Regions from separate parts of the Kribbella sp. DT2 genome, predicted to be linked through region 1. Evidence: riboswitches for the same ligand, from Rfam matches in the RefSeq annotation. Region 1 holds a riboswitch; each other region holds the start of a gene.
The links. A riboswitch is a leader RNA that binds a small molecule or an ion and turns the genes downstream of it on or off. The one in region 1 is predicted to bind glycine.

Region 1 (4,273 bases):
CGGCAGGTACGGCGCCAGGTGCGCGGCGACCGCGACCGGGCCGACGCCCGGGCCACCGCCGCCGTGCGGGATGCAGAACGTCTTGTGCAGGTTCAGGTGCGAGACGTCGCCGCCGAACTCGCCCGGCTTGGCCAGGCCGAGCAGGGCGTTCAGGTTCGCGCCGTCGACGTACACCTGGCCGCCGTGGTCGTGCACGATCTGGCAGACCTCGGTCACGCTCTCCTCGTACACGCCGTGCGTGGACGGGTAGGTGATCATGATCGCGGCCAGCTTCTCCGCGTGCTCGGACGCCTTGGCCCGCAGGTCGTCCAGGTCGATGGTTCCGTCGTCGTTGCCCTTGACAACAACAACCTTCATGCCCGCCATCACCGCGGACGCGGCGTTGGTGCCGTGCGCCGAGGCGGGGATGAGGCAGACGTTGCGGTCCTCGTTGCCCTGGGCCCGGTGGTAACCGCGGATCGCCAGCAGGCCCGCGAGCTCGCCCTGCGAACCGGCGTTCGGCTGGATCGAGACCTTGGCGTAGCCGGTCACCTCGGCCAGCCAGCGCTCCAGCTGGCCGATCAGCTTCACGTACCCGGCCGCGTCCTCGATCGGCGCCAGCGGGTGCATGTCGGCGAACTCGGGCCAGGTGACCGCTTCCATCTCGGTGGTCGCGTTCAGCTTCATCGTGCAGGAGCCGAGCGGGATCATGCCGCGGTCGAGCGCGTAGTCGTAGTCGGACAGCTTGCGCAGGTAGCGCAGCATCGCCGTCTCGGACCGGTGCGTGTTGAAGACCGGGTGGGTCAGGTAGTCCGACGTACGAGTGACGGCGTCGGACAGGTTGCCACCGGCAAGCGAAGCGTCGTACCGGATGCCGAACGAGCCGCAGACCTGGCCGAGCGCGACCGCGTCGGTCTTCTCGTCGCAGGAGATGCCGACGTGGTCGGCGTCGACGAGGCGCAGCCAGATCCCGTTCTGCCGGGCGGTGTCGACGACGTCGGCCGCACGACCGGGGACGCGCGCCAGCACGGTGTCGAAGAACTGCTCGTGCACGACCTCGACGCCACCGGCGCGCAGCGACGCGGCCAGGCTGTCGGCTCCTCCGTGGACGCGTTCGGCGATCGCCTTCAGGCCGTCGGGGCCGTGGTAGACGGCGTACATGGAGGCGACAACGGCGAGCAGGACCTGCGCCGTACAGATGTTGGAGGTCGCCTTCTCACGACGGATGTGCTGCTCCCGCGTCTGCAGAGCCAGCCGGTACGCCGGGGCGCCGTCGGCGTCGACCGAGACGCCGACGAGGCGACCGGGCAACGACCGCTCGAGCCCGGCGCGCACGGACATGAAGCCCGCGTGCGGTCCGCCGTAGAACAGCGGGACGCCGAAGCGCTGCGACGAGCCGATCACGATGTCGGCGCCGGCCTCACCCGGTGCCTCGAGCAACGTCAGCGCGAGCAGGTCGGAGGCCACGGCAACCAACGTCTCGCGCTCGTGCGCGGCGGTGACCAGCGGCTTCAGGTCGCGGACGACACCGCCGGAGCCCGGGTACTGGACCAGGAAGCCGAAGAAGTCGCCTTCGGGCAGACCGTCGGTGGTGTCGGCGACGACGACCTCGATGCCGAGCGCCTCGGCGCGGGTCTCGACGACGGCGATCGTCTGCGCGAAGCAGTCGGCGTCGACGAGGAAACGGTTGCTCTTCGACTTGCGGTTCGACCGGTGCGCCAGCGTCATCGCCTCGGCGGCCGCGGTGCCCTCGTCGAGCAGCGACGCGTTCGCGGTCGGCAGGCCGGTCAGGTCCGACACGACGGTCTGGAAGTTCAGCAGCGCCTCGAGCCGGCCCTGGGAGATCTCCGGCTGGTACGGCGTGTACGCCGTGTACCAGGCCGGGTTCTCGACCAGGCGGCGGACGATCACCGACGGGGTGAAGGTGCCGTAGTAACCCTGGCCGATCATCGAGGTGGCGACGTTGTTGCGCGCGGCCAGCTGGCGGAGCTCGGTCAGCGCGTCGACCTCGGAGGCCGGCTCGGGCAGCCGGAGCGGCTCGGCCGAGCGGATCGAGGCCGGGACCGCGGCGTCGACGAGCGCGTCGACGTCGGCGTACCCGAGGGTCTGCACCATCCGGGCGACCTCGTCGGCCCGCGGGCCGATGTGACGGTCGGCGAAGGTGGCCGAGATCTGTGGGGAGATGTCGGGCGACTGGGGCGGTGGGGTGGGAAATGAATCTTGCACAGTCATAGCTGGAGGCTCCGATGCTGACAGGTCTGCCGGTGGCCTCCCCCTCTGTCACGCACTGACACGCTTCAGAGTCGCCTGCGGCACTCGGTCCATGGGCCTGAGAGGTTCCGGGGAGGAATTGCCCCTTCGGCGCCCAGGCAAACGCGCCCTGGGACTCTCCCGAGTGCTGTGTACGGCAACCCCGAGGTTACCAGTTGCCCTCGTCGAGTTCCGGCAGCAGCCGTTGCGCGGTCACTCGGGCGGGTCCGACCAGTTCCGGATCGGCGAAGGCCATCGGCCAGCGCACCCGCGTCCCGGCGTCGGCCCAGCCACCGACCGCGGCGAGGAACTTGTCGAGCGCGGGGTTGGACAGGCCTCGGGCCTGCAGCGGCGCGATGTGCCCGGCGAAGAACTCGGCGATCCGCCGTTCGACATCGAGCGCCGCCCGATGGTCGGCCTCGATCAGCTCGTACCACCTCACGGAACCGGCCGGCGAGAGCGCGGCGACGTTGGAGTAGCTGCCGTCCGCGCCGAGCGGGGTCATGCTCGCCAGGAAGTGCCCGGGCACGAACAGCGACAGCCCGGACTCGCGCGCCCGGGCGAACCACTCCGCGTCCCCACCCGCACTCTTCAAGCCGATCAAAGCCGGTACGGCGCGCGCGAGGTCGGTGAGCTGCTCGGGCCAGACCTGCGTCTTCGCGTGCGGCGGGTTGTAGAGGACCAGCGGTACGCCGCCGGCCGCCTGGGCGACACGGTCGAGGAAGGCCAGCGCCTCGCCGGCGCTCAGCGGGAGCCAGTCGGGCAGGATCACCTGGATCGCCGAGGGACGCAACGCGGCCGCCCGGCGTACGCGGTCGAGCTGGAGCTGCGCCGAAGGGTGACTGGCACCGATCTGGAACGGCAGGTCGGTCCGCGCGGCGAGCAGGTCGTTGATCCGGTCGTACTCGCCCTCGGTCAGGGTCTGGAACTCCCCCGCCGTACCGTGCACGTACAGACCGTCGACACCGGCCTTGGTCAGGTGGTCGAGCTGGGCCTCGAGGCGGACGAAGTCGATCGTGTCGTCGGCGTCGAGGGGCAGCAACAACGTCGCCCACACACCACGCAGGGTTTCCGCGGTGAGTGGGCGCACCGGTTGCTGGAGGTGGTTCGGGGTCAGCCGGTCATCCGGGCGCGGCGGCGAGCGGCGAGCTCGTCGTTCGCGTGCGGGCCGGACTCCTCGTCGTTGCCGTCGGCGCGTTCGGTCGGCAGCTCGGACAGCGAACCCTCGACCTCGCGCCAGACCCCGCCGAGCGCGATCCCGAAGACGCCCTGGCCGCCGGCCAGCAGGTCGATGACCTCGTCGGGCGAGGTGCACATGTAGACCGAGGCGCCGTCACTCATCAGCGTGATCTGGGTCAGGTCGTCGATGCCGCGCTCGCTCAGGTGGGCGATCGCGGTGCGGATCTGCTGCAGCGAGATCCCGGCGTCGAGCAGCCGCTTGATCACCTTGAGCAGGAGAACGTCGCGGAAGCCGTAGAGCCGCTGCGTGCCCGAGCCGGTGGCCGGGCGGACCGACGGCGACACCAGGCCGGTACGGGCCCAGTAGTCGAGCTGACGGTAGGTGATGCCGGCGGCCGAGCAGGCGGTCGGGCCGCGGAAACCGACGTCTTCCGGCATCGGGCGCAGGTCGTCGTCGAAGAGCAGGCCCTGCACCCCCGCTGCGGCAGCCGCGTCGGCGTGTGCTTCCGACGCCGACTGCGCCGTCAGATCGGTGTCGCCGGTGCGTGTCACGCCTGAGCCTCCCTGGGTACTGACTGGAACGGACTACATCCGTGGAGTTACAACTCCTCACAACTCCTTCAAGGTAAGCCGCCGACTTGACCCGGTCAACGACAACCGCACCGAGCCGAAAGCGTGTCGCGCTCCCAGGCCGAATCGTTACCAACCCGGCCTTGTACCAGAGACATCCAAAATCTTGCCGTAACGCACGGTCAGGACTTGTCGAAGTCCTCCGGCGAGATCTGGTCGAGGAACTCGCGGAAGCGCTCCACTTCCTCTTCCTCCTCCACCTCGTCGACCTCGTCGGTCTCACTCTCCGGAACCG
Region 2 (4,273 bases), on a different contig from region 1:
CCAGTCCGGTCCGTAGAAGGTCCGGAACGTCACGAAGCTCAGCTGGTACGGCGTGATCGGGGACGACGGGTGCTGCGGATCCGGGAGCTCGCCGCGGTCGGCGCGGGCGAGAAGCCGGTCCCACAACGCGTGGATGTCCTGGCCGTGCAGGGCGCAGGTCGTTGCCGTCGTGCACCACTTCACGAACTCGTCGAAGGAGTCCTGGCCCGCCCAGGCCTGCGCGTCGAGGAACTCGCCGGTCGTCGCGGAGCTGTGGTCGAAGACGCTCTCCAGCACGAGCGCGCGGGTCCGCTGCGGGTAGCGCTGGGCGTACTGCTGGCCGAGCAAGGTGCCGTACGAGCTGCCGTGGAAGGAGATTCGTTGCTCGCCCAGGGCGGCGCGGATCGCGTCGACGTCGCGCACGGTCTGCAGGGTGTCGAGGTGGTCGTAGACCGGGCCGGTGTTCTTGCGGCAGTCGGTGGCGAGCTCGTGGTTGTACTTGATGGTGGCGTCGAAGTCGCTGTGGTTCTCGAGGATCGGCGACGGTTGGCGGGCGAGCAGTGCGGCCGAGCACATCACGGCGTTGCTGCGGGCCACACCACGTGGGTCGAAGCTGACGATGTCGAAGCGGTCCTCGAGCTGCTGGCTGAACCGGCTCATGCCGGTGCGAATGCGGTCGACACCGGAGTCGCCGGGTCCGCCAGGGCCGAACACCAGTACGCCGACCCGCTGGTCCACGCCGCGGCCGCCGGCCGGGCCGGACGAGGAGCCGGCCTTGCGCCGCGCGACCGCGAGTTCGAAGGTACCGTCGCCTGGCTTGTTCCAGTCGATCGGCACGGTCAGCGTTCCGCACCCCGAGCCGGGGAGGAGGGCGATCTCCTCGGGGGTGTCGCCGGGCTCGGGCTTGCAGTCCGCCCAGGCGATCGAGGGCTGGGGCTTGGGGGCGGTTTGCTCGGCCGAAGCCGTCGCCGGTGGGGCGACCATCGCCGTCGCGGCGATGAGGACCACCCCCCAGGTGGTTCGTCGGAACACGGGATCTCCTGTTGTCGTAGGGAACACCGTCGATCCTTGGCGGCGAGGACCCTGACCGGCATCCGGTGAGGACCCGGAGGCATCCCGGGAGTGGGTTGGGCCGACTTGTTAGGGTCACTGGTCTGATGACCGAGACTCTTGCAGCCGTGGACGTGCCGGCTGGTTCGAAGCAGGCGCGCTGGTTCCGGGTGGTGGCGATCGCCGAGGCGATCTCGTGGACCGGGCTGCTGATCGGGATGCTGTTCAAGTACGTCCTGTCGGACAACGAGATCGGTGTCCAGATCTTCGGCCCGATCCACGGCGGCATCTTCGTCGCGTACGTGCTGACGGTCGCCGTCGTCCGCAAGCCGCTGCGCTGGACGTGGACGACGACCCTGCTTGCGCTGGCCGCGAGCATCCCGCCGCTGTTCACCTGGTTCTTCGAGCTCTGGGCAGCCCGCACCAACCGCCTCGGCTGACTCACCGGCCGCAGCCAAGGCAGGGTGGGCGCGTGCGGAGGTAGTAGCCGTACGTCGCCGCGAGCAGACCCATGCCCCAGACCAGGTAGGCCGGGACGGCGACCCAGAAGAAGGCTTCGGGCAGATCGATCTCCCCGAAGACCGGCTCGTGCCGCGCGGCCGCGACGGTCATCTGGAGCAGCCCGACCCCGAAGTACGCCGTGATCCCGGCCCCGAGCCCGCCGCCGGGGAGCAGCAGCATCCAGCGCGGGAACAGCCGTCCGGCGCGCGTCACCAGCAGGAGCGGGAGGACGGTCCCGGCGAGCACGAAGCCGGTCTCGAACAGGATCACCGCCAGGCGACCGCCGTACGGCGTACTGGCGAAGCCGACGACGGCCTGGGCTCCGAGGCGAATGAGACAGCCCGCTACGGCAACGAGGGCTCCGGCGACGGCCCACCTGGGTGTGGACGCGACTGTCGGGAGCCCGCTGCAGCGCAGGCAGGACGGGTCGAGCCGCCGCTGCCTGGCCAGGGCGGTCGCCGCGAGCAGGGCCGCGCCGGCGAGTCCGCCCAGCCGGCTGAGCATTCCGATCGGGTCGAAGGGGATGCCGAGGCCCGGCAGCACGGCGGCGACGACGTCGAGCAGGGCGAAGCCGCACACGGCGACCCAGCCGGCCGCGGCAGCCCAGGTGAGTGCGATGGTCGGCCGTGACACCGGCAGGACGACCAGGACGGCGCTCAGCGCGCAGAAGGCGAGCGACGGCCAGCGGGGGATGAGCAGGTCGTTGCCGGGCAGCTCCCAGGCCGGTGCGTGCCCGGTCGCGAACCACAACCGCACCAGCCCGTACGCCGTCGCCCAGCCGATCGCGGCGTGCGGTGCCCACCGCAAGGTCCTCATGTCCTCAGCTTCCGGGTCCGGTGCCCGAAAGGGATCCCCCGCGCGAGGGAAGCAGCTCCCTCGGTGGAATGAGCGCACGGGAACAGGCGGATTGACGCGCGGTGCGAGCGCGTCGTACCGTCGCGGTCGTCAGCAGCACGCGCCGCATGAACCCGTGCGGGAGAGACCCGGGCCCGACCCGGGCGCCGTAGGAGCAACTCTCCCCAAGAATCTCTCAGGCACCCTCACCGCACGGGCGAGGCACCTCTGGAAGGCAGCACGCCCAACAGAGCGGGGAGGCACACCGATCGGTCAACGTCGACCGGAAGGAACCTCCAGATGGCGATCAGCGTTTTCGACCTGTTCAGTATCGGGATCGGCCCGTCGAGCTCCCACACCGTGGGACCGATGCGCGCGGCCCGGACCTTCGCCGCCGGCCTCGCCGCCGACGGCCTGCTCACCCGGACGACGGCCGTCGAGTCGCAGCTGTTCGGCTCGCTCGGCGCGACCGGGCACGGGCACGGCAGCAACAAGGCGGTGATGCTCGGTCTCGAGGGCGAGGCTCCCGAGACCATCGACACCCGCTCGGTCGAGGACCGGGTCTCGGCGATCCGCGCGGCGAAGACCCTGCGGCTCGGTGGCGAGCACGAGATCGCGTTCGACGAGGGCTCGCAGCTGGTGATGCACCGCCGTAAGGCGCTGCCGTACCACCCGAACGGGATGACCTTCGTGGCCCGCGACGCCGACGGCGCCGTACTGCGGGAGCGTACGTACTACTCGGTCGGTGGCGGCTTCGTCGTCGACGAGGACGCGGCGGCCGGCGACCGGATCGTGCCGGACCGGACGCCGCTGAAGTACCCGTTCCTGTCCGGCGCCGAGCTGCTCGACCGCTGCCGCGAGTCGGGGCTGCCGATCAGCGAGGTGATGCTCGCCAACGAGCTCGCCTGGCGGACCGAGCCCGAGATCCGCGAAGGCCTGCTGCACATCTGGCAGGTGATGCAGGACTGCGTCGACGAAGGCTGCGAGACCGAGGGGGTGCTGCCGGGTGGCCTGAAGGTGCCGCGGCGGGCGCACGGTCTGCACCAGAAGCTGAGCGGCGACAAGTGGTCGGTCGACCCGCTCAAGGTGATGGACTGGGTGAACCTGTTCGCGCTCGCCGTGAACGAGCAGAACGCCTCCGGCGGCCGGATCGTCACCGCGCCGACGAACGGTGCCGCGGGCATCATTCCCGCCGTGCTGCACTACTACCGCCGGTTCGTGCCGGGCGCGACCGAGGACGGAGTCGTACGGTTCCTGCTGGCGGCCGCCGCGATCGGCGTGCTCTACAAGGAGAACGCGTCGATCTCCGGCGCCGAGGTCGGCTGCCAGGGCGAGGTCGGGTCGGCCTGCTCGATGGCCGCGGCCGGGCTGTGCGAGGTGCTCGGCGGGACCCCGGAGCAGGTCGAGAACGCGGCGGAGATCGCGATGGAGCACAACCTCGGCCTGACCTGCGACCCGGTCGGCGGGCTGGTCCAGATCCCGTGCATCGAGCGGAACGCGATGGCGGCGGTGAAGGCGATCAACGCCGCCCGGATGGCGATGCACGGCGACGGCGTGCACGTGGTCACGCTGGACAAGGTGATCAAGACGATGCGCGAGACGGGCGCGGACATGAAGGTCAAGTACAAGGAGACCTCACGAGGCGGCCTCGCCGTCAACGTGATCGAGTGCTGACTGGTCACCACGCGGTTGCTCAGTGTCGCGACGGGTTGCAGTTTGCGGTGAATATCGTTCCAAGACCTGTTTGAAACATGTGAATACCCGCTACTGTGCCGGAACTGTGAGTCTGTTCTCTGAGGAAGAACAGGCAGCACCGCGCCGGACCCCGCTGAGGAGCAAGAGGGTCCGCCGTACCGCCGCCTGCATCGCCCTGCCCATCGGCCTGTACGCCGCCCTGGCTGTCGTGGGC
Region 3 (4,273 bases), on a different contig from region 1:
CGAACCCACGCGTCGCCAGCGCCGGCGTACCGATCCTCAGGCCCGACGTCACCATCGGCGGCCGCGGGTCGAACGGTACGGCGTTGCGGTTGACGGTGATGTCGATCGAGGCCAAGCGGTCCTCGGCCTGCTGACCGTCGAGCGCGCAGTCCCGCAGATCCACCAGCACCAGGTGGACATCGGTCCCGCCGGAGACCACCGAGATGCCGTGCTTGGCGACGTCGGACCGGCCCAGCCGCTCGGCCAGGATCCGGGCGCCCGCCAGTACGCGCTCCTGGCGTTCGCGGAACTCCTCCGACGCGGCGATCTTGAACGCCACCGCCTTGCCCGCGATCACGTGCTCGAGCGGTCCGCCCTGCTGGCCGGGGAAGACCGCCGAGTTGATCTTCTTGGCCAGGCCGGCGTCGTCGGTCAGGATGATCCCGCCGCGCGGGCCGGCCAGCGTCTTGTGCGTGGTCGACGTCGTGACGTGCGCGTGCGGTACCGGCGACGGGTGCAGCCCGGCCGCGACCAGCCCGGCGAAGTGCGCCATGTCGACCATCAGGTACGCGTCGACCGCGTCCGCGATCCGCCGGAACTCGGCGAAGTCCAGGTGCCGCGCGTACGCCGACCAGCCGGCCACGATCAGCTTCGGCCGGTGCTCGTGCGCGAGCCGCTCGACCTCGGCCATGTCGATCCGGTGATCGTCCGGGCGGACCTGGTACGGCACCACGTCGTACAGGCGGCCGGAGAAGTTGATCTTCATGCCGTGCGTGAGGTGCCCGCCGTGCGCCAGGTCGAGGCCCATGATCGTGTCGCCCGGGCGAATCAGTGCGTGCATCACGGACGCGTTCGCCTGCGCGCCGGAGTGCGGCTGGACGTTCGCGTACGCCGCGCCGAACAGCGCCTTGACCCGGTCGATCGCCAGCTGCTCGATCACGTCGACGTGCTCGCAGCCGCCGTAGTACCGGCGGCCCGGGTAGCCCTCGGCGTACTTGTTGGTGAGCACCGAGCCCTGCGCCTGCATGACGGCCGCCGCGGTGTGGTTCTCCGAGGCGATCATCTCCAGGCCGTCGCGCTGCCGGGTCAGCTCGTCGGCGATCTTCGCCGCGACCTCCGGGTCGAGATCGGCGAGCGTCGCATCCATGCTTGGGGCAACGATCTGCTGGAACGTGCTCACAAGTCACCACCGTGCTTGGCCGCGTAGTCCTCGGCCGACAGCAGCGGGCCGTCCGCGGTGGCGTTCACCTTGAACAGCCACACGCCGTACGGGTCCTCGTTGATCGCGGCGGGGTCGTCGGTGACGGCGGGGTTCACCTCGGTGATCTCGCCGGTGACCGGGGAGAACAGGTCCGAGACGGACTTCGTGGACTCCACCTCGCCGCAGGTCTCCCCCGCCGTCACGGTGCTGCCGGGCTCGGGCAGTTCGACGTACACGATGTCACCGAGCGCGTCGGTGGCGATCGCGGAGATCCCGACCGTGACGACGCCGGCCTCCTCGCGGGCCACCCACTCGTGCTCGTCGGAGTACTGCAGTCCAGCCTTGACTGTCGGCATGGTCGGTCCTCACTTCTGGCGCTGGTAGAAGGGCAGAGCGGTCACTTCGAACGGCTCGGGCGTGCCGCGCAGATCGACGTGCAGTGCGGTTCCCGGCTCGGTGTGCTCGACGTCGACGTACGCCAGAGCGACCGGTACGCCGAGCGTCGGGCTCGGCTGGCCGGAGGTGACCTCGCCGACGACGACGCCGTCCTTGAGCACCGGGTAGTGGCTGCGCGGCGCGCGCCGGCCGGAGCCGGTCAGGCCGACCAGCTTGCGGGCCGATCCCGCTTCCTTGCGGCGGACAAGGGCTTCCTGGCCGACGAAGTTTTCCTTGCTCAGCGCAACGACTCCGCCGAGGCCGGCGGCGAACGGATCGCCCTCGCGAGAGAGTTCGTTGCCGTAGAGCGGCATCCCGGCCTCCAGCCGGAGCGAGTCGCGGGCCGCGAGACCGGCCGGGGTGAGCTCGCCGTCCTCGGCCGCGGCCTCGATCGCGCGCCAGATATCGACCGCGTCGTCGCCTCCGACGAAGATCTCGAAGCCGTCCTCGCCGGTGTAGCCGGTGCGCGCGACCAGGAGGTCCAGGTCGGTCAGGGTGAGCTCGACCGCCGCGTAGTACTTGAGCGTGGTCAGGCGTTCCTGCTGCTCGGCGGGGATCAGCCGGAGCAGGATCTCCTGGGCCTTGGGCCCCTGGACGGCGATCAGCGAGGTCCGCGCCGACGCGTCGTCGACCGTGACGTCGAAGCCCCGCGCGCGCTCGGTCAGCGCGGCGACCACTGCTTCGGCGTTGCCGGCGTTGGGGACGACGAGGAACGCCTCGGGGCGCCGGTAGGTGATCAGGTCGTCGATCACGCCACCGTCCTCGGCGCAGATCAGCGAGTACTTCGCCTTGCCGACCGCCATCGCGGAGATCCTGCCGACCAGCGCGTGGTCGAGGAACGCCGCGGCGTCCGGTCCGGTCACCCAGACCTCGCCCATGTGGGACAGGTCGAAGAGCCCTGCCGAGCGTCGTACGGCGTGGTGCTCGGCGAGCTCGGAGCGGTACTTGAGCGGCATCTGCCAGCCGCCGAAGTCGGTGAAGCTCGCGCCGAGCCGCTCGTGCTCGGCGCGGAGTGCGGTGAAGGTCGAACTCGCCATGAGGAACTCCAGAATCCAGGTGGCGGGCGCCACGAGATCGGGGTTCCTCCCCGCTCTGTATCGGACCTGAGAGTTTCCGCGCGGCCGTCGTACGGGCCTCGCTTGCACCGTCGGTGAGCCGGACGTCCGGCTGCTTTCCAGAGTTGCCTGACCGCGGCGGTACGGGGGCCTGAGAGATTCCCGGGGAGGATTTGCTCCTACGGCACCTGCACGGCGGCAGGATTCTCCCGCCGCGGATCAACAGCGTGTTCAGTTGTCGGTCGCACCCTAAGCGGGGCACGGCCGGGCGCGCAAGGTCGGTCTCAGGTGAGCGTGAGACCGAAGCCGGGGCGGTCGGGGACGGTCAGGTTGCCGTCCTCCCAGCGGTACGCCGTGGTGTCGACGCCGTCGGTCGTGCCGGGCACACCCTCGACGGTCGGGACGTTGCCGAGACCGGCGGCGAGCTGTGCGGCGTACAGGGTCTTGAGCGGGAGACCCCAGGCGTGCGGCGAGGCCTGGCAGGTGATCCGGGGCATCACCTCGCGCCAGCTGGTCAGGCCGAACGACACCACGTCCATCAGCAGGACGTCGATGTCGCCTTTGGCGGCGATCTCCAGCAAAGGCTCCAGGTCGGGGTCGGACTCGCCCTCGGCGATCAAGGTCTGTGATCCCTGCAGGTGCTTCTTGAGCCGGGCCAGATCGGTCGCGTCGTCGAGGAACGGCTCCTCGACCCAGTACAGGTCGCAGTCCGCCACGGCCTTCAGGTACTCGATGAACCCGTCGCAGTCGTACCCGTCGTTGGCATCCACGAGGATCCGGTGCTCCGGGTACGCCGCCCGCACGGCCCGTGTCACCTCGATGTCCCGCGCGTCACCCTCCGCCCGCTCCATCCAGCGGTTTCCGCGCCCGATCTTCAGCTTGAACGCGCGATAGTCCGCCGAGTCGTCGGCGGCACAGTGGGCCAGTACGGCGTCCACGCCGCCGGCGTCGTCGAGATCCGCGAAGTAGATCGCGCCGTCGTAGCACGGGGTCGTCGTACTCCCGCGACCTCCGAGCAACGCGTGCACGGGGAGATCGAGGATGTGGCCGGCCAGGTCGTGCAACGCGAAGTCGAGCCCGCGCAGCCCTGGCTCTCGTACGCCGTTTGCTGGATCGATCAGCTCTTCCACCGGGCGCCCCACCACGTCCTCCGGGACGAGTCCCGCCGCGAGCCCCCACCCGGACTTCCCGGTGTCGGTGTGCAGGACGACGATCTCGTCCACCCCACCGTCCCCGTGGCTACCGAGCCGGGCGTTCCGCCCGATGGTCCGTGGATACCGCGACCGGACCGTCGAGCGCTCCACGCGGCTGATGAAGTGACCGTCCAACGTCATCGGGACTCCTCACATCGGGGTTCCCCACCCAGTCTGCTGCGTTGACCGCGCGGGCAAACCCTCTGACTCCCGGCGAGACGTGGGTCACAGCGGGGTCGTGTCACAACCCGGCGGTGGCGTCTGTCAAAGCTGTGACAGACGAAATCACCTTGGAGGAGATCCTGATGGATGCCCGTCTCAACCTTCACAGCAACGCTCTGGCCGGTCAGATTCTCAAGTACGTGAACTCGGCCGGGCGCGCGGTCAGCGGGTCGAGCCTGCCGATGGCG

Region 2: linked by a shared signal. The riboswitch ahead of ACLQ2O_RS06030 (L-serine ammonia-lyase) and the one ahead of gcvP (aminomethyl-transferring glycine dehydrogenase) in region 1 are both predicted to bind glycine.
Region 3: linked by a shared signal. The riboswitch ahead of gcvT (glycine cleavage system aminomethyltransferase GcvT) and the one ahead of gcvP (aminomethyl-transferring glycine dehydrogenase) in region 1 are both predicted to bind glycine.

The regions. Positions count from the first base shown of each region.
Region 1 is NZ_JBNCLH010000009.1:359,676-363,948, reverse strand. Features, by position in the region: gene gcvP (aminomethyl-transferring glycine dehydrogenase) at 1-2,211, opposite strand, end outside; glycine riboswitch at 2,287-2,383, opposite strand; gene ACLQ2O_RS33905 (dihydrodipicolinate synthase family protein) at 2,399-3,286, opposite strand; gene ACLQ2O_RS33900 (MerR family transcriptional regulator) at 3,343-3,960, opposite strand; gene ACLQ2O_RS33895 (bifunctional nuclease family protein) at 4,161-4,273, opposite strand, start outside.
Region 2 is NZ_JBNCLH010000001.1:1,257,676-1,261,948, forward strand. Features, by position in the region: gene ACLQ2O_RS06015 (alpha/beta hydrolase) at 1-1,011, opposite strand, end outside; gene ACLQ2O_RS06020 (DUF3817 domain-containing protein) at 1,137-1,469, shown strand; gene ACLQ2O_RS06025 (hypothetical protein) at 1,471-2,346, opposite strand; glycine riboswitch at 2,494-2,586, shown strand; gene ACLQ2O_RS06030 (L-serine ammonia-lyase) at 2,665-4,038, shown strand; gene ACLQ2O_RS06035 (hypothetical protein) at 4,145-4,273, shown strand, end outside.
Region 3 is NZ_JBNCLH010000011.1:242,733-247,005, forward strand. Features, by position in the region: gene glyA (serine hydroxymethyltransferase) at 1-1,159, opposite strand, end outside; gene gcvH (glycine cleavage system protein GcvH) at 1,156-1,536, opposite strand; gene gcvT (glycine cleavage system aminomethyltransferase GcvT) at 1,546-2,652, opposite strand; glycine riboswitch at 2,698-2,799, opposite strand; glycine riboswitch at 2,800-2,892, opposite strand; gene ACLQ2O_RS36820 (mandelate racemase/muconate lactonizing enzyme family protein) at 2,955-4,004, opposite strand; gene ACLQ2O_RS36825 (carboxymuconolactone decarboxylase family protein) at 4,169-4,273, shown strand, end outside.